2 regions of the Microbulbifer sp. ARAS458-1 genome follow, and region 1 is predicted to be linked to the other one. Evidence: riboswitches for the same ligand, from Rfam matches in the RefSeq annotation. Region 1 holds a riboswitch; the other holds the start of a gene.
The links. A riboswitch is a leader RNA that binds a small molecule or an ion and turns the genes downstream of it on or off. The one in region 1 is predicted to bind thiamine pyrophosphate.
Positions count from the first base shown of each region.

Region 2: it holds a riboswitch for thiamine pyrophosphate, as region 1 does, so the genes downstream of both, AAFH99_RS06970 (TonB-dependent receptor) here and thiC (phosphomethylpyrimidine synthase ThiC) in region 1, are expected to answer to the same signal.

Region 1 is NZ_CP155838.1:1,915,190-1,924,387, forward strand. Features, by position in the region: gene dnaE (DNA polymerase III subunit alpha) at 1-1,347, shown strand, start outside; gene AAFH99_RS07905 (acetyl-CoA carboxylase carboxyltransferase subunit alpha) at 1,718-2,674, shown strand; gene AAFH99_RS07910 (sulfite exporter TauE/SafE family protein) at 2,909-3,688, shown strand; gene safD (sulfoacetaldehyde dehydrogenase SafD) at 3,713-5,080, shown strand; TPP riboswitch at 5,355-5,453, shown strand; gene thiC (phosphomethylpyrimidine synthase ThiC) at 5,594-7,534, shown strand; gene thiO (glycine oxidase ThiO) at 7,876-8,955, shown strand; gene thiS (sulfur carrier protein ThiS) at 8,955-9,155, shown strand; gene AAFH99_RS07935 (thiazole synthase) at 9,169-9,198, shown strand, end outside.
Region 2 is NZ_CP155838.1:1,702,321-1,711,518, reverse strand. Features, by position in the region: gene AAFH99_RS07000 (GNAT family N-acetyltransferase) at 1-701, opposite strand, end outside; gene AAFH99_RS06995 (RpiB/LacA/LacB family sugar-phosphate isomerase) at 816-1,454, opposite strand; gene AAFH99_RS06990 (DUF6064 family protein) at 1,625-2,308, opposite strand; gene AAFH99_RS06985 (aldo/keto reductase) at 2,350-3,282, opposite strand; gene AAFH99_RS06980 (hypothetical protein) at 3,298-3,711, opposite strand; gene AAFH99_RS06975 (LLM class flavin-dependent oxidoreductase) at 3,704-4,702, opposite strand; TPP riboswitch at 4,848-4,978, shown strand; gene AAFH99_RS06970 (TonB-dependent receptor) at 5,030-7,159, shown strand; gene AAFH99_RS06965 (YkoF family thiamine/hydroxymethylpyrimidine-binding protein) at 7,174-7,434, shown strand; gene pnuC (nicotinamide riboside transporter PnuC) at 7,438-8,076, shown strand; gene AAFH99_RS06955 (phosphotransferase) at 8,073-8,936, shown strand; gene AAFH99_RS06950 (iron-containing alcohol dehydrogenase) at 8,950-9,198, opposite strand, start outside.

The DNA of each region.
Region 1 (9,198 bases):
GCCACTTTCGAGCAGGGTGCGAAGGAGCAGGGAGTCGACCCGGAGCTCGCGATCAAGATCTTCGATCTGGTGGAAAAGTTTGCCGGTTACGGCTTTAACAAATCTCACTCCGCCGCTTATGCACTGGTGTCCTACCAGACCGCCTGGCTGAAGGCCCATTACCCGGCGCAGTTTATGGCCGCCACCATGTCTTCGGATATGGACAAAACCGATAAGGTGGTGACCTTTATCGAAGAGTGCCGGGCCATGAAACTGGACCTGGTACCGCCGGATGTAAATCTGGGTACTTATCAGTTCTCGGTGGATGTGGACAACCGCATCATCTACGGTCTGGGTGCGATCAAGGGGCTGGGGGAAGGCCCCATCGACAACATTATTGCCGAGCGCGAACAGAATGGACCTTTCACCGATCTGTTCGACTTCTGTTCCCGCATTGACCCGCGCAAGGTGAACAAGCGCGCGCTGGAAGCGCTGGTGCGTTCCGGCGCCCTGGACAGTATCGGCCCGGATACCAACAGCGCCGATGGCCTGGATTACTCGCGCGCGGTGCTGTTCAACGCGCTGGATGAGGCGGTGAAGTCCGCCGAGCAGCAGAGCAAGAACGATAGCGCCGGTATGATGGATCTGTTCGGCGAGGTGGTACGCTCCGCGTCCGACGGGGATGTGTACGAGGATTTCCGCAGTGCGCGTCCGTGGAGTATTCGCGAGCGTCTCGAAGGCGAGAAGAACACCCTCGGTCTGTACCTGACAGGCCACCCTATTGACGAGTACGAAGATGAGCTGAAGCATCTGGTGAAGGCGCGCATCGCGGACCTGAAGCCGGGCCGTGAAAACCAGAAGGTGGCGGGCCTGTGTGTGGGTATGCGGGTGATGAAGACCAAGCGCGGTGATTCCATGGCGATTGTGACTCTGGATGACCGCAGTGCGCGGATCGAGGCGGCGGTATTCAGTGAGGCGTTCGGGGAACACCGGGAGAAGCTGGTGAAGGATGCGCTGCTGGTGCTGGAGGGGTCTATCTCCCACGACGATTACAGCGGCGGCCTGAAGATGAGCGTGAATAGTGTGTCGACGCTGGACGATTTGCGCAGTGGCAGTGTGATCGGGGTGACCCTCAAGATCGATAGTGCTCAGGCATTGCCGAAGATGGGGCAGCGTTTGAGCGCCTGCCTGCGTCCCTATGTGGGCGGCTCCTGCCCGGTGCTGGTGGAAGTGGAGCGCAGCGACGCGCGCGGTACCTTCCGCCTGGCGGATGAGTGGAAAGTGGAGCCAAATGACCAGCTGATCCAGTCCCTGCGGGAGGTGATCGGCCGGGAGCGGGTACAGCTCAACTACAATCAACGGCAGTAATTTTTCACTTGAGCCATTCGGTGGCGGTGGCGCTGCCGGGTGCGGTCTTGCGAGACACGCCGTCCACCCATCCCTGGGGGCTCTGCACCGCCATCCTTGGCGGTGAAGGTCTCGCAAGACCGCACCCGGCATCGCCACCTTCGCTCGAGGCTACGCCAAGCGATTTGTATTGCGCGACCAGTCTCCCGATTCAGGCTTTCTGTACTGTCGGAATTTAGTCAAGTGAACGCATGCACTCGACTGAGTGGTCCTATCCCGGTAAGCTAGCCGCCATTTTCAGTAGACGAGGCCTGTTTGCGACCGTTCGGGGTAGTTTGGTCGCATTTTCCAACATTTGGCAGGCCCACAGAATTATCAAGGCGCGAATTAAATGAACTTCAGTTTTCTCGAGTTTGAACAGCCGATTGCGGAACTGGAAAGCAAGATCAAGGAGCTTCAGCACGTCGGGGATGACAACGACCTGAACATCGCTGAAGAGATCACCCGACTGCGGGAAAAGAGCGAGAAGCTCACCGAGTCCCTGTATTCCGACCTCTCTCCCTGGCAGATCGTGCAGGTGGCCCGCCACCCGCAGCGTCCCTACGCCAAGGACTATATCGAGCGCATTTTCACCGATTGGGACGAGCTGCACGGCGATCGTCACTTCGGTGACGACAAGGCGATCATCGCCGGTATCGGTCGCCTGGAAGGCCGCCCGGTGGCGGTGATTGGTGAGGAGAAGGGCCGCAGTGTCAACGAGAAGGTGAAGCGCAACTTTGGTATGCCGAAGCCGGAAGGCTACCGCAAGGCGCAGCGCATCATGGAGATGGCGGAGCGCTTCAAGATGCCAGTCCTGACACTGATCGACACCCCCGGGGCCTATCCGGGTATCGACAGTGAGGAGCGCGGAATTTCCGAGGCGATCGCCAAGAATCTGGCGGTGATGTCCCGTCTGCGTACGCCGATTATCTGTACGGTAATTGGCGAGGGCTCATCCGGTGGCGCGCTCGCCATTGGTGTGGGTGACCAGCTGAATATGTTGCAGTACTCCACGTACTTTGTGATTTCGCCGGAAGGTTGCGCGAACATTATCTGGAAGACCGTGGAGAAGGCGCCGCTGGCAGCCGAGGCCATGGGGGTGACTTCTAGTGTGCTGGAAGAGCTGGGTATTGTGGACGAGACGCTGCCTGAGCCGCTGGGTGGTGCACACCGCGATCCGGATCTGATGGCGGCGCGCCTGCGTGATCGCCTGTCTGAACAGCTGGATAAGCTGACCGCGATTCCTCTGGATGAGTTGCTGGAGAAGCGCTACCAGCGTCTGATGAGCTACGGTAACGTCGTAGGCTGAAGCCAACACTTCTTCAGGACATAAAAAACCGGCGTCTGTGCCGGTTTTTTTATGTCCGTGCATTCTTTCTCGTCCTCAAATAACCAGCTTCAGGCCCGGGACTACTGGGTTTGAAGCTGTCCTTACGGCTAGACTGGCCATCGCTCAAAAACCGATCGAATCACTGCGAGTTTCACCCATAAGTACTCGGGATCGGCGCGATAATAATCACTGTTCAAAGCGTGGGGGTAGTCCTTGGCGGAGTTGGGTTCGCTGTTAAGCCTGATGCCAGACCAGAGCCCCGGCCTTGCCCTCGGGTTACTGCTGCTTGTCTGCGTGGTCAGTGCGTTTATCTCCGCGGTGACCGGCGGTGCCGGCGGTATCCTTATGTTCGCCGCGCTCAATGTGGTGATCCCCCTGCGCGCCCTGGTACCGATCCACGGTGCGGTCCAACTGATGAACAACCTCGCGCGTGTGGTCTATGTGCGCGAGCATATCCGCTGGGACCAGTGCATTTCGTTCTTTATCGGCTGTACCCTGGGCTCCGCGGCCATGACCCTGGGGCTGGCGAATCTCGACTGGCAACAACTGCCGCTGGTGCTGCTGGCGGTTTTGATTTTCTATACGGTGTTCAAACCGAAAAAATTGCCAGAAATCCGTTTGAAACCGCGCAATTTTTTCTGGGTAGGCATCGCCACCGGCACTCTGGGTATTGTGGCCGGCGCGGTAGACCCGCTATTGGCCGCGTTCTTTGTGCGTAAAGATATGACGCCGAAGGAAATCGTGGCGAACAAATCGGTGATGCAGGCCTGGTGCCACGCGCTCAAGGTGCCCGCATTTATTTATCTCGGTTTTGCATTTTCCGAACATCTAGGACTGATTCTTCTGCTGACCATTGCCGCGGTGATCGGCACTCGGGTCGGTATCGCACTGTTGAACCGGATTAACAGCGAAGTCTTTTTCAATCTTATGCGCGCGGCACTGCTGATCGCCGGCGCACGTATTATTTATCAGCTGGTTGCCCCGGCGATTTAGGACGAACAAAAGTAGGTAAACACCATGGCCGACTATCAGATTATCAACCCGTACAGCGGCGAGCAGATCGAAGCCTACGATTTTCACAGCAAAGAGCAGGTGGAAGAGGCTATTCAATCCCTGGTTGCTGGCCGCAAAATCCAGCAGGCCACCCCGGCGTTTGAACGCTCCAATATCCTTTTGAAACTTGCCCAACTGATTCTGGAGCGCAAAGAAGATCTGGCACGCCTGATATGCGAAGAAACCGGCAAAACCATCGGTGACAGCCGTATCGAAATCGACCGCGCCTACAACACGGCCCTGTCCAGTGCCATGGAAGCCCGCAACATCAACGGTGAAGCCCTTGACTCCGACGCCTTCCCGCCCATGCGCGAAAAAATCGGCGTGGTACTGTGGAAGCCACTCGGCACCGTACTGTGTATTACCCCGTTCAATTTTCCGATCAACATTGCCGTGCATAAAATCGGCCCGGCCTTCGCCGCCGGCAACACCATCCTGTTCAAGCCCGGCCCGCAAAACAAACGCTCTGCGGAACTGCTGGTTGAACTCTGCTATGCCGCCGGCATGGAAAAATCTGTACTGCAGATGCTGATTCCGGATATCGAGGCGACCAGTTACGCGGTCTCTCACCGGGAGATCCAGGCCATCAACTTCACCGGCGGCACCGCCGCAGCCGATGCCATCGCGAAGAACGCCGGTTACAAAAAAATGTTGTTTGAACTCGGCGGCAACGACCCATTGATCGTCATGCCCGGCGCCGACCTCGACGCCGCAGTCAACGCCACCATCAATCAACGCTTCGCCACCGCCGGTCAGCGCTGCACCGCCGCCAAACGGCTGTTCGTGCACAGCGACGTATTTGACTCCTTCAGCAACAAACTCATTATCGCCACCTCCAATCTCAACGTCGGCGATCCAATGCAGGACGACACATTTATTGGCCCACTGATTCACACCGCCGCTGCCGACGAAGTGGAAGCACGCATCGAATCCGCAGTGAAAGCAGGCGCACGGGTACTTTATGGCCACAAGCGCGAAGGCAATATCCTCTGGCCAACCATCCTCGACAACGTCCCCGACGACGCCGAACTGGTTGCGGAAGAAACCTTCGGTCCGGTAGTGCCGCTGCGGAAATTTGACGATGAAGCGGAGCTGATCTCGCTGATCAACAGCTCTCCATTTGGCCTGCAGGCCGGTGTATTCACCCAAAACCTCGCCCTAGCCAAACGCCTCTACAACCAGCTGGACGTAGGCCTACTCGCCGTCAACGATGGCCCCGGCTTCCGCGCTGAACACTTTCCATTCGGTGGCGTAAAAGAAAGTGGCGTGGGCAGAGAAGGTGTGAGTTACGCCATCCGAGAAATGAGCTACCAGAAAACATTGGTGATCTAATCATTCCGAAGTCAGCGGTCTAAATCGAAGGTGTCGACGCCGGGTATTGGCTCGCAAGACCTTCCGCGAGAGGGACCTCGTGGAAGAGCCCCCATGGATGGGTTTACGGCGTGTCTTGCGAGCCAATACCTGGTGGCGGCATCGCCAGCGGGTGAGCTACGAAGCTCAAAGAACCTCCGGAGCGCACAACTCGAGCGGCGCAAAACCAAACCCTCGAATTCAAAGACAAGCCCCAAAGACTTGTCCTTCCTCTCAAATTACCTCTATACTCGGCTCCAACTTGTCGGAGTGCCTTAGGGCTGAGATCGCTGTTGCGAGATCCGTTGAACCTGATCGGGGTAACCCCCGCGTAGGGAACAAGATCTGAATTCGCTACATTTCGTACGCACGTTTGAATCCGGATTTAAACTGAGTTTTAAATCTCTGCGTCCGAAACCCGCTCTCCCCTCTGCCCCGGCAATCCACTCACGGATACCATCCACGGAACGTCCCAACAGGACGCAAGGGGTCAGCATGTCTCAAGTCGCCGAAGCAAAAATTACAACCAATAAAGCGGATAAGAAAAGCCGTGCCGAACAACAGCAAAGCGCCAAAGAATTTCTCGATAACCTAACCGCCCAGCAATTCCCCAACTCTCGCAAAGTCTATTTGCAGGGGGAACGCGAAGGCGTCAAGGTCGGCGTACGCGAGATCTGCCTCGGCCAGTCTCTGGTAGGTGGAGACGAAGCCAACCCTGTATTCGAACCCAACGAACCCCTGCAGGTCTACGACACCGCCGGCCCATACTCCGATCCCGACTTCAAACCCAACGTCCGCGAAGGCCTGCCCAAACTGCGCCAACAGTGGATCGAAGACCGCGGCGATACCGAAATTCTCGACACCCGTCAGGCCGCCTACAGCCAGAAACGCATGGCCGACCAGGGGCTCGACCATATCCGGTTTGACAACCTGCCTGCGCCGCGCAAAGCCAAGCCCGGTAAAAATGTTTCCCAGATGCACTACGCCCGCCAGGGCATCATCACCCCGGAAATGGAATTTATCGCCATCCGCGAAAATATGGGGCGCGCACAGCTGGCCGAGCAGCTGACTGATAAGGACTATCAGAAAGCCCGCGACGGTATCTATATCCCACCGCAGATCACCCCGGAATTCGTCCGCCGCGAAGTCGCCGAAGGCCGTGCGATCATTCCCGCGAATATCAACCACACAGAACTGGAACCGATGATCATCGGCCGCAACTTCCTGTGTAAAGTGAACTCCAACATCGGCAACTCCGCGATAACCTCTTCCATTGAAGAAGAAGTGGAAAAGCTTGTCTGGTCCATTAAATGGGGCGGTGACACCGTCATGGATCTGTCCACCGGACAGAACATTCACGAAACCCGGGAATGGATCCTGCGCAACAGCCCGGTACCCATCGGCACCGTACCGATTTATCAGGCCCTGGAAAAAGTGAACGGCGTCGCCGAAGACCTCAACTGGGACGTATTCCGCGATACCTTGATCGAACAGGCAGAGCAGGGCGTCGACTACTTCACCATTCATGCAGGTGTACTGCTGCGCTACGTACCACTGACCGCCAAACGCGTCACCGGCATCGTCTCCCGCGGCGGCTCCATCATGGCCAAATGGTGCCTCGCCCACCACAAAGAAAACTTCCTCTACACCCACTTCGAAGATATTTGTGAAATCCTAAAAGCCTACGACGTCAGCTTCTCACTGGGCGACGGCCTGCGACCCGGCTGTATCGCCGATGCCAACGACGAAGCCCAGTTCGGCGAACTGCGCACCCTTGGCGAACTCACCGAAATCGCCTGGAAACACGACGTCCAGACCATGATCGAAGGCCCCGGCCACGTGCCCATGCACAAGATCAAAGAAAACATGGACGAGCAGCTCGAACACTGTCACGGCGCTCCCTTCTATACCTTGGGCCCCTTGACCACCGACATCGCCCCCGGCTACGACCACATCACTTCCGGCATCGGCGCCGCCATGATCGGCAGCATGGGCTGCGCCATGCTCTGTTACGTGACTCCCAAAGAGCACCTCGGCCTGCCGAATAAAGAAGACGTAAAAGAAGGCCTAATGGCCTACAAAATCGCCGCCCACGCCGCCGACCTCGCCAAAGGCCACCCAAGAGCCTACAAACGCGACGACGCCCTCTCCAAGGCCCGCTTTGAATTCCGCTGGGAAGACCAATTCAACCTCGGCCTCGACCCCGAACGCGCGCGCATGTACCACGACGAAACCCTGCCCAAAGAATCCGGCAAAGTCGCCCACTTCTGCTCCATGTGCGGCCCGAAATTCTGCTCGATGAAAATCACTCAGGACGTCCGTGACTATTCCAAAAAGCTAGAGGCTGCAAAACAGGAAGCAGAAGCGAACAAAGGAATGGAAGAAATGTCCATCAAGTTCAAAGAACTAGGTGCAGAGATTTACCACAAGGGATAAGGAATCACTGAAAAGCTACTGCGCGTGCGCCTGGCGGCGTCCGGCGGTGCTCGTAATCCTCACGTACTGCAAGTACGCTCCGGTTACTGCGCTCCGGCGGCCACCACCAGCCACCCGCTCGCTACGCTTTTCAGCGATTCCTTCCGAGATTGATCGAAATAGCAGAACTTGATGCGAAGGCAGTGGTGCGGGTAAGCCTTTGCCAGACCTTCTGCGAGAGGGACCTCGCAGAAGAGCCCCCATGAATGGGTTGAGGGGGGGCGCCTAGCTCGTGTCTGGCAAAGGCTTACCCGTAGCGCTGCCGCCCCGAGTTGCCCGAGCACGAACCCCGGAATTAAAACGTGGCACAAGCCAAATTAAAGATTGGAATTGCAGGAGCTGGCCTAATGGGCCGCCTTCTAGCCTGGCGTTTGTCTGAAAAAGGCCACCAAGTAACCCTGTTCGAATCCGGTAGCCTGGAAAAACCTGCGGGCGCCTGCCACACCGCCGCCGGCATGATCTCTCCACTGTCGGAACTGTTCCACTGTCCACTTCCAGTCTACCAACTGGGTATGCAAAGCCTGCAACACTGGCCAAGCTGGGGAAGCCAACTGGAACAAACCACCGGCACTAACGTCGATTACCGCGAGAAGGGCAGCATCCTCATCGCCCACCCACAAGATCGCAACGAACTCCTTCAATTCCAACAGGAACTCAACGCAAAACTGGGCCCAGAGAATCGCGACCAACTGCAATGGCTAGACAATAACTCCCTACGAAACCTGGAGCCCGAACTAGACCGCTTCGACCAAGGCCTTTACCTCTCTTCTGAGGCCGACATCGACAATCGCAAACTACTGCCCGCGCTGCTCAAAGCGATCAAGCAAAACAAAATCGAAATCTACGAAAACACCCCGGTAGATTGCACCCCCGAAATAATCCAAACCAAAAACGGCAGCGAACACTTCGACCTGGTCATCGATACCCGCGGCCTCGGTGCAAAAAATCAGATCAGTCGCCTGCGCGGCGTCCGCGGCGAAGTCATGGTCGTAGAAACCCCGGAAGTGCAACTAAACCGCCCCGTGCGCCTGCTGCACCCCAGATACCAACTCTACGCGGTACCCAGAGCCAACAACCAGACCGTCATCGGCGCCACCGAAATTGAAAGCGAAGATATGAGTCCCATATCCCTGCGCTCCACCATGGAACTCTCCAGCGCACTCTATTCGATTCACCCCGCATTCGCCGAGGCCCGCGTCATCGAAACCCGCGTCAACTGCCGCCCGGCAACCATGGACAACCTGCCGGTAGTGGAAAGCGAACCGGGCCTCATCCGAATCAACGGCCTTTTCCGCCACGGCTACCTGCTGGGCCCCGCACTGGTAATCCAGACCGAAACTGAAATTTCCAGATTAACTCAAGCGACACAACAGGTGACCTGATGCAACTACTGGTCAATGGCGAAACAAAAAACTTTGACAGTGCACAAACATTGTCTGAAGTATTGCAAAAATTGGGCTACAGCGGCGAGACCTTTGCCGTTGCCGTCAACGGCGATTTCGTTCCCCGGGCAACCTACGAACAGACATCGCTGAACGCCGGCGATAGCCTGGATATCGTCGCCCCGGTAGTAGGCGGCTGAAAGGAGAGAGCACATGGCCGATAAACTGAAACTCTACGGAAAA
Region 2 (9,198 bases), 210 kb from region 1:
ATGTAGCCACAGTTACACACATGGGATCCCGGACCGGCCTGATTGGTTTTCAGGTAGTAGGTACCCAGAATCTCCCCGGCCTCTTCGCACACGTAAGTCTTGCGCGGCACGTCCATCCAGATTTTGTAGGCTTGATCCCGTGAAGTGTCCGGCGCATAGGCGTAGGTATCCCCGGCGCTGACCACCTGGAAAAAAATTGGCCAGATTTGTTCGAAATCCGTTGGCAATGCTTTGCGTATTTCCATTTCAGGAGACTTCTTTTTACTGATAAAACGCGCTCGATCTTCTGCACGAGGCAGGGCACACTCCAATTGTTTTCCGAACAAACGATACCGGTTGCGCGCGACCCGGTCGTATATCCAGTCGCGCACCGAGGGTGGTATCAGTCGAAAGCAGCTGAGTGCCGGCCAGGGAAAAGGGAGCAGTTTTAGAATACGCAGTATCGCATCCGATTTTACATACATCTGGCCACTTTCAACCAGAAGCAGGGTTTCGTATTCATCGAGGGGCATAGCGAAAAACGACAGGATCGCCTGCCCCTCTTCCGATTGCACAGTGGCGAGTTTCAGGCGGCGATGGCGATCGAACTTCAGCAGAAAGCGCGCCCAGAAGGAACACAGCCGGCAAACCCCATCGAACAGGACCACGCGTTCGCCTTCCTGAAGATAGGGCACGGTAGCGTTCCGTTTTCCCTTGGACATCTGCGCAGGTCCCTCGCCAGAATCTAGAAGTAATAAACGACTATAACAAAAAAGGCCGCTCCGGAGTTTCCGGAGCGGCCTTTTGAAAGCTGCGCCTGTTTAGCGCGGCTTCACTCAGGAATCCAGCACACTGCGTACGAAGTCGGTCAGCTCCTGGTCCTGGCTGTTTTCAAAGAAACAGGCCTGGAAGCGCTCGCCGGTTACGGCGGTTTTCACCAGCTCCGGATCGATGGCTTTGAGGCCGTCCAGGTAAGCTTTGCCGGTGGCTTCCTTGATGTGGTTCAGGATACCGGCGTTGGCCACCTGGGATTCTTTACGCTCCGGCGGGTAGCCCTGGCCTTTTACGCCGGTGAAGGCTTTTTCGAACATGTAGCGAATATTCAGCTCCGCACCCCAGCCGAAGCCCTTGGCGAAGGGAATGGCCAGCGCGTTGCCGTTGTTGATCTGGGCAAACAGGAAGGCATCTGCCGGGTCAATGCAGTAGCCACAGGTTACGCCAGGATAGGCGTTCAACGACATGAGCGCGCCCTGGCCGGTGCCACAGCCGCTTACCACGAAGTCCACGGCTTTGGAGTTAAGCAGCAGGCTGCCCATGATGCCTAGGTGGATGTAGGTCAGGCGGTGATCGTTGTCGTCGCTCATACCGGTGTTGTACACGGTGTGGCCCAGTTCGCCGGCAACGTCCTGCAGCTCTTTTAGAACCACGGCGTTTTTGGATGCCTGGCTGAATTCGTTCATCAATGCGATTTTCATCAATCGATCTCCTGTTATTCCCGCCTGTGCAGCGAAGTGCGCATCGCGACCGACCCGCTCGAAAAACGAACAGACCAAATCGATGCGGTTTGTTTATTGGGGCAGGATTATACGTGCCTGACCAAAAATTAAAAACCGGCCTGACAGAATAATCGAGGGGGAAGGGCAATCTATCGCCCAGGCCGGGCTAACACGACGCGAGACTGCCCAATCAGGCTGCCAACAGCCACGGCAGCTACCGCAAACAGAGCTCCCCACCAGGGTGCCTCGAGTACCTGCAGGGTGAGTGCAGATAGCGTGATCCACAGCAGGGGGACCAGGCAGGTCAACCACTGAGCCCAGCCGCGCAGGGCGATCATAAAAATACCCAGGCTCACCACCCCTGTGGGGTCCGGATGCAACCCAAAGACTTCCGCCTGTGTCCAGCTGGTATCAAGCACCGGCGCCAGCAACGGAAACATCAGTAAACCAACCAGGGAAATCAGCACACCGGTGATGTTGTTTGCTGAATGGGACTCCACGGGACCCGCAGTGCCGCGCCCTGTCGCCGCAAGCAAAACCAACAGCGCCGCCTGCGCAATCCAGACCCAACCGAGAATTTGCCCAATCCAGTTCAGATTCGCATATCGCTGTGCGAAAAAAGCCACGCCGACAAATACCCATACCGGCGCAAGAAGTAGAAGCGCTATGCGGGATTTTCCGCGCAATGCGAGTAGCAGCGCCGCAACCCCTACCGCCAGAGTGAACAGCTGCAGCGGCCAGAAGGTTTCCCCCATTCGTTCCAGCATGCGGAAGTACACGTCCGCACTGAAGGGAACAAAATCCTGGATCTGGTAGCTATTCCACTCGCTCATGGTGCGCCCACTTATTCGGTACTTTTCTGGGGAGAATGGATTTACAGAGATTCGATATACGCGACCATTTTCTGTCGTGTCTTTGCATCCGGCAGCGGCGCAGCGCCCGCCGCCATATTTTCGTTCATGTGCTCCACCCGCGAGGTTGCCGGAATGGCACAGTTCACCGCAGGATGACTGACAATAAATTTGAGCAGGAAATCCGCCCAGGTGCGACAGCCAAATTCCTCCGCTGCCCAGGCGGGCACTTTTTCCCTGCGCTTCAACCCCTTGATCAGGCTCCCTCCGTCGTAGGGGCGATTGGCGATAACAGCAACTCCTCTCTCCTTCGCCAGCGGCAGCAGCCGCGCCTCCACCTCGCGGTGGGTGATGTTGTAGGTCATCTGGGCGAAATCGATTTCCGTGCTCGCCACCACCTGTTCAAACTCCTGGTGACGGCGGCCGTGGGAGGTGGTGATACCGAGATAGCGGATAACACCACTCGCCTTCAGTTCACGCAGCACTGCCAGGTGTTCCTGCCAATCGTCCAGGTTGTGCACCTGCACCAGATCAAAGGTTTTCAGGCCCCAGCGTTCGGCGAGGCTTGTCACCTGTTCACGGGTGGTGCCACCGGCAGGGCTCCAGACCTTTTCCGCACTGAACAGTGTTCTCGGAATGCCCAGTTGTTTCAGTGCAAAGCCGAGGGTATCGGCTGCGGAGCCATACATGGGAGACGAATCGACCAGGCCACCACCGCTGGCAAAAAATGCCTTCAGTACCTGAGTGCGCGCGGCCAGCAACTCCGGATCGTTGCCCACATTAAACGTGCGCCAGGTACCCATACCGATCACCGGTAATGATTCGCCACTGCTGGGGATCGGCTTGGACAGCAATGCCGGCGACTGAGCACTGGCCAACCCCGGAAAGCCCCAGGCACTGACCACACCCGCCCCGAGCATTTTGAGAAATTGACGGCGTAGCAACTTACCTTCCATGGTGGCTTCCTCCATTTATTGGGCACTTAACGCGCGCGGTCGCGCCAGTGCAGTCGCGAGAACAAGAATAAAACAGGTGAGCACAAAAACCTTGTTAACGAACCAGTTGGTTCGCCAGATATCCCAATCGGGCTCGGCCAGAAACAGCGCAAACTTGGTGACGATAATCACAATCTCCACCACGGACATTACGATAGCCAGAGTGCGCAGGTAACCCGGCTGCCTGAGTAGCGCCCAGCCCAGCCACAGATGCGCCACCGGCCAAAGGTCCCAGTACACATGACTGTCCCAGGGCGCACCGCTGGAATGCGCAACCGCGATGGGGAACAGGTACTTGATAAACAGCGTCCAGGCCACCAGCACAAACAGAAAGTGGGCGAGGAACCATCGCCAGTGCATCGGACGATCGATCTGGGCAGTTTCAGCCATCCACTCGCTCCCGCAATACATCGGCTGCCAGTTCGAAGGAGCGCAGGCGCGCACTGTGATCATAGATAGCACCGGTGACGATCAGCTCGTCCACCCGGGTCCGCGCCACAAAACGATCAATCCACTCGGCGACGGTATCCCTCGTACCCACCGCGCTCTCCGCCAGTGCCTGGGCCACCTGCATGCGTTCGGCGGGGCCGGCGATGGATTCCGGATCGTCCACCGGCGGTTTGATTTTCCCGGGGGTGCCCCGGCGCAGGGCGACAAATTGCTGCTCGATGGAGGTCATCAGCTTGCGCGCCTCAACCGCGTTGTCCGCGGCAAACACATTGATCGCTGCAGCGGCATAGGGTTCAGCAAGCGATTCCGACGGTTGAAACTGAGTCCGGTAGAGATGCAACGCCTGATCCAGCATCGCTGGGGCAAAGTGAGAGGCAAAGGCAAACGGCAGTCCCATGGCCGCAGCCAGCTGCGCGCTGTAGAGACTGGAGCCCAGCAGCCAGATCGGCACCTGAAGCCCTGCCCCCGGCACTGCGCGCACCCGCTGCCCCGGCTTCTCCGGGGCAAAGTAGTGCAACAACTCGCGTACATCTTCCGGGAACTGATCGGCGGCGTGCAGCGGATCCCGGCGCAGTGCGGTCATGGTGGCGCCATCGGTACCAGGCGCCCTGCCCAGCCCCAGATCTACCCGGTCCGGGTAAAGCGCGGCCAGGGTGCCGAACTGCTCGGCAATCACCAGTGGCGCGTGATTGGGGAGCATGACACCACCGGCGGCAACGCGAATCTTGTTGGTGCCCGCGGCGATATGGCCCAGCGCCACTGCCGTCGCTGCACTGGCTACACCGGTCATATTGTGGTGCTCCGCCATCCAGTAGCGCCGGTAACCGAAACGTTCCGCGTGCTGTGCCAGATCCAGGGAGTTCATCAACGCCGTACGGGCGTCACTTCCCTCGGTGATGGGCGAGAGATCCAGTAGTGAAAAAGCGCGCATATCAACTCCTGTACGCGTTTGGCCTTGCGCGAAAAAGCACAGTAGGCGATTCAGATATGACCATCCTATCGAAGCTGTTCTCCGTGCACACCACAGTTCCTGACACTTCGCTTATCTGATAGGATCGCGCCCGCAAAAAACTCATGCACAACCTAAGGGGTGGCGAAAGCCTGAGATGCCTTCATCGGCAAACCCTTGGGAGCCTCTGGCGAAATCAGAGTCTCCCTGAAACCTGATCCGGCTAATACCGGCGTAGGAATAGGTAGTCCACCAGCTCCCCTCTTCACGTCGCGCTCCGGGTCTCTCACTGATTTGTACGAGAGAGCCATGAATACCAATAACGTTTTCAAACCACTCGCCCGCGCTATTGCCGCTGCAACCGCGCTGATCAGCACTGCCGCGCTCGCAGACACCGCCATCGAGGAAGTGGTGGTCACCAGCCAACTGCGCGCCACCAGCCCGCTCGACACCCCCACCAGTGTTTCCGTACTGGATGCAGCCGCCATCGAAACCCGCGGTGCTACCAACCTTGAGCAACTGCTGAATCTGACCCCCAACGTGAATTTCTCCAGCGGTGCATCTCGCGGCCGTTTCATACAGATCCGCGGTATCGGTGAGCGCAGCCAGTTTATCGACCCGGTCAATCCCTCTGTCGGCCTGATCGTCGACGGCATCGACTTTACCGGCCTCGGCCTCGCCGCCAGCACCCTGGATATGCAGCAGGTTGAGATCCTGCGCGGCCCCCAGGGCACCGTGTACGGCGCCAACGCGTTGGCCGGCCTGGTGAGCATGACCAGCAACGCACCGACCGCGGAAACCTTTGCAAAGGTATCCGCCGACGCCGCCCGCTACGGCTCCAGCACTCTGTCTGCCGTGACCAGCGGCCCGCTTTCAGAACAGCTGAGCTACCGCTTCGCGGTGCAGAATCAGCAGTCCGACGGCTATGTTTACAACCGTTACCTGGATCGCAAAGACACCAACAAAATTGACGAGACCGTGGCCCGCGGCAAACTGCGCTATCAGGCCAGCGACGACCTGCAGCTGGACTTCACCCTCTTCTATCTGGACGCGGACAACGGTTACGACGCCTTTACCCTGGATAACTCCCGCAACACCCTGTCCGATCAGCCGGGCTGGGATCGCCAGGAGACCCTCGCCGGTGCGGTAAGTGCACAGTGGAGCGCCAGTGAACTGTTCACCATCAATTCCATACTGAGCGCCGCCAGTTCCGATACCGAATACGGCTACGATGAAGACTGGACCCATGTAGGCTTCCACCCATGGGAGTACGTATCCACCGACAACTACCTGCGCGACCGCGACAACCTGAGCGCCGATGTGCGCCTGGTCTCCACCGAGGAAAGTCGCCTGTTTGGCGGCAGCACTGGCTGGGTGGCCGGTGTTTACCTTCGCACGGAAGAAGAAGCGCTGGAGCGCAACGCCAGCTTCGCCAGCCAGTTCGATACCGATAACGCTGCCGTGTACGGGCAGCTGAATACCGCCCTTGGCGCGCATTTCGAATTGATTACTGGCCTGCGCCTGGAGCAGCGCCGCGCGGATTACAGTGACTCACTCGCGGTGACCAGCGACACCAGCGAAGACCTGTGGGGCGGCAATATCACCCTGCAGTTCAGCGCCACGGACAACACCATGCTGTACGGCACCCTGTCCCGGGGCTACAAGGCGGGCGGCGTCAACGGCCGTATTATTTCCGCCTCAGAAAACAATCCGGCCATCGGCAGCGAGACCTTCCTGTTCGATACCGAGAGCATGATGAACTACGAATTCGGGATAAAAGGTGACTGGCTGGAAAGCCGCCTGCAGGCCCAGGTCGCCGCCTTCTACCAGGACCGCAGCGACGTTCAGGCCAAACAATCCATTTTCAACCCGGAAGACTTTTCCTTCGATGACTACCTGGCCAATGCCGCCGGCGGTCATAGCACCGGTATCGAAGCGGAGATCAACTTCCAGGCCAGCGATAGCCTGCAACTCTTCGCCACCTTCGGTTGGCTGAATGCGGAATTCGAAGATTTTGTCAGCAGCACCCACGTCGACGGCCGCGATGACAACACCGGCGAGACTTCACCGGTTGATCTCAGCGGCCGCGACCTCGCCCACGCGCCCAACTACCAGTATTTCACCGGAGCGGAATACGCGCTGACCAATAACCTGAGCGCGCGCGTAGAACTGGAAGGCAAAGACGACTTTTACTTCTCCAACAGCCACAATGAGAAGTCCACCGCCTACGAACTGGTCAACGCACGCCTCACCTACCGCGGCGACAACTGGGATCTGTCCCTGTGGGGCAGAAACCTGACCGACGAAGTGATCTACACGCGCGGTTTCTACTTCAGCAACCAGTTCGGCAACAATCCGGCCAACGGCTACGCGCCGGAGGCTTACTACCAGCTGGGTGAACCGCGCACCGCGGGTATCTCCGGCAGCTACACCTTTTAATTGGGAGTCTTGATATGCAACTCTCCGTAGAAATCAGCATGTACCCACTGAAAGACGAGTACATCCCGGCGATCAAGGATTTTATCCAGCGCCTGAACGAGCAACCGCAACTGCAAGTCATCTCCAATACCATGAGCACCCAAGTGTTTGGTGATTACGATGTGGTGATGGACGTGCTCAAAGCGGAAATGCGCAAGTCCTGGGAGCAGTTCGGGCGCGCGATCTTCGTGTGCAAGTTTATCGACGGTGACCTGAACCCAAACATTGGGCTCTGATCCATGTTCTCCCCGGAAATCCGCGAAGCCATCGCCTCCGCCTACGCCGCCATGACCCTGTGGGAAGTGGCGGCGGTAGTGCTGGCACTGACCTATCTGCTGCTCGCCATGCGGGAAAATATCCTATGCTGGTACGCCGCCTTTGCCAGCACCGCCATCTATCTGTTCCTGTTCTGGGATGTCAGCCTGTTGATGGAATCGGCGCTGCAGATTTTCTATCTGGTGATCGCAGTGTACGGCTGGTGGCAGTGGCGGCATCGCAATAGAGAAGGTGAAAAGCTGCATATTCACCGCTGGTCTGCAGCCATGCACCTTTACGCATTCGCAGGCGTTGGCGTGCTCACCCTGATATTTGGCTATGTGCTGGATAACTACACCAGCGCCGCCCTGCCCTACCTGGATTCCTTCACCACCTGGGGCGCGGTGGTAACCACCTATATGGTCACCCGCAAGGTACTGGAGAACTGGCTTTACTGGATCGTGATTGATGGCGCAGCCATTTATCTGTATATCGACCGCGGCATGTATCTCACAGCCCTGCTGTTCCTACTGTATGTCGTACTTGTGATCATTGGCTTCTTCCAGTGGTATGCGCTGTATCGCCAGCAACAATCCGAGCCGGAGCAACCGGTCGCGGTATGAATGCACAGGTCGACAAACTGCTCGCTGATGAATGGCGACACTGGAGCGACCAGCAACCGGAGATTATTCGCCCGCTCGGCGGCGGGCTGACCAACCAAAGCTTTCTTGTTCAGGCCGGCAACGACAGACTGGTACTGCGCATCAATGCGAAGAATTCCGGTGCGCTGGACCTGAACCGAGCCACAGAAGCGGAAGCCCTGACACTCGCCAGTGCCGCGGGCCTGAGTACCCCGCTGGTGTACGTCGACCCCACCCACCGTTACCTGGTCACACACTACATTGACGGCGGGCCACTGGAGTTGACCGCGCCGGACGCGATCGCTGAACTGTCGCGGATGCTGCGACGAATACATCAGCTCCCGCCAATCTCAAAACACCTCGACTACGCCGACAAAGACGCAACCTACTGGCAGTCAATCAACATAAATGATCCTCTGTCCCCGTCGCTGAAATTACTGCGGGAAAAACTCCGGCCGCGGCTAATAGAATGCAGCCAGATCACGAACAATTACTGCCTGTGCCACAACGACCTGCTGCCCGCGAACCTGCTCGTGGGTGAATTTGCGGGGCTGCGCGCAATCGACTGGGAATACGCGGCCTGCGGCCACCCCTATTTCGATCTGGCCACGGTAACTCTCGGGTTTGAAATGGAGAATGATCAGCAGCAGGCGCTGCTCGAGGGGTATTTACAACGCCCGGTCACGGACGGGGATCTGGAAAAGCTCAAGCGGTGGCAGCAGGTTTACCGCTATCTGGCGATACTCTGGTACACAATTCAGATTCACAATAAAGAAACGCCGCCAATGTCACGGGCAGCGCTCAAGTCTGAAATTAATGCCCTTTTGGCGGAACTGGCTTGATGCCCTCGACCCGTTAAAGATTCCCACGGCAGGCATCGAGAAAAACGCCCCGGTAGTCGTCCACAGACAGTGGCAGCGGATTCCCCGGTGCCGAAGGATCCACCGCAGCCATATTTGCGATCCGATCCGCGTCTTCCTCACCAATACCGATTTCCACCAGGGTATTCGGGATGCCGAAGTCCCGCCGCAAAAACAATACCCAGTCCAGCACCCCCGCAAAACCCGCACCTGGCAGCGCCAGATAGCGGGACAATCGGCTCAT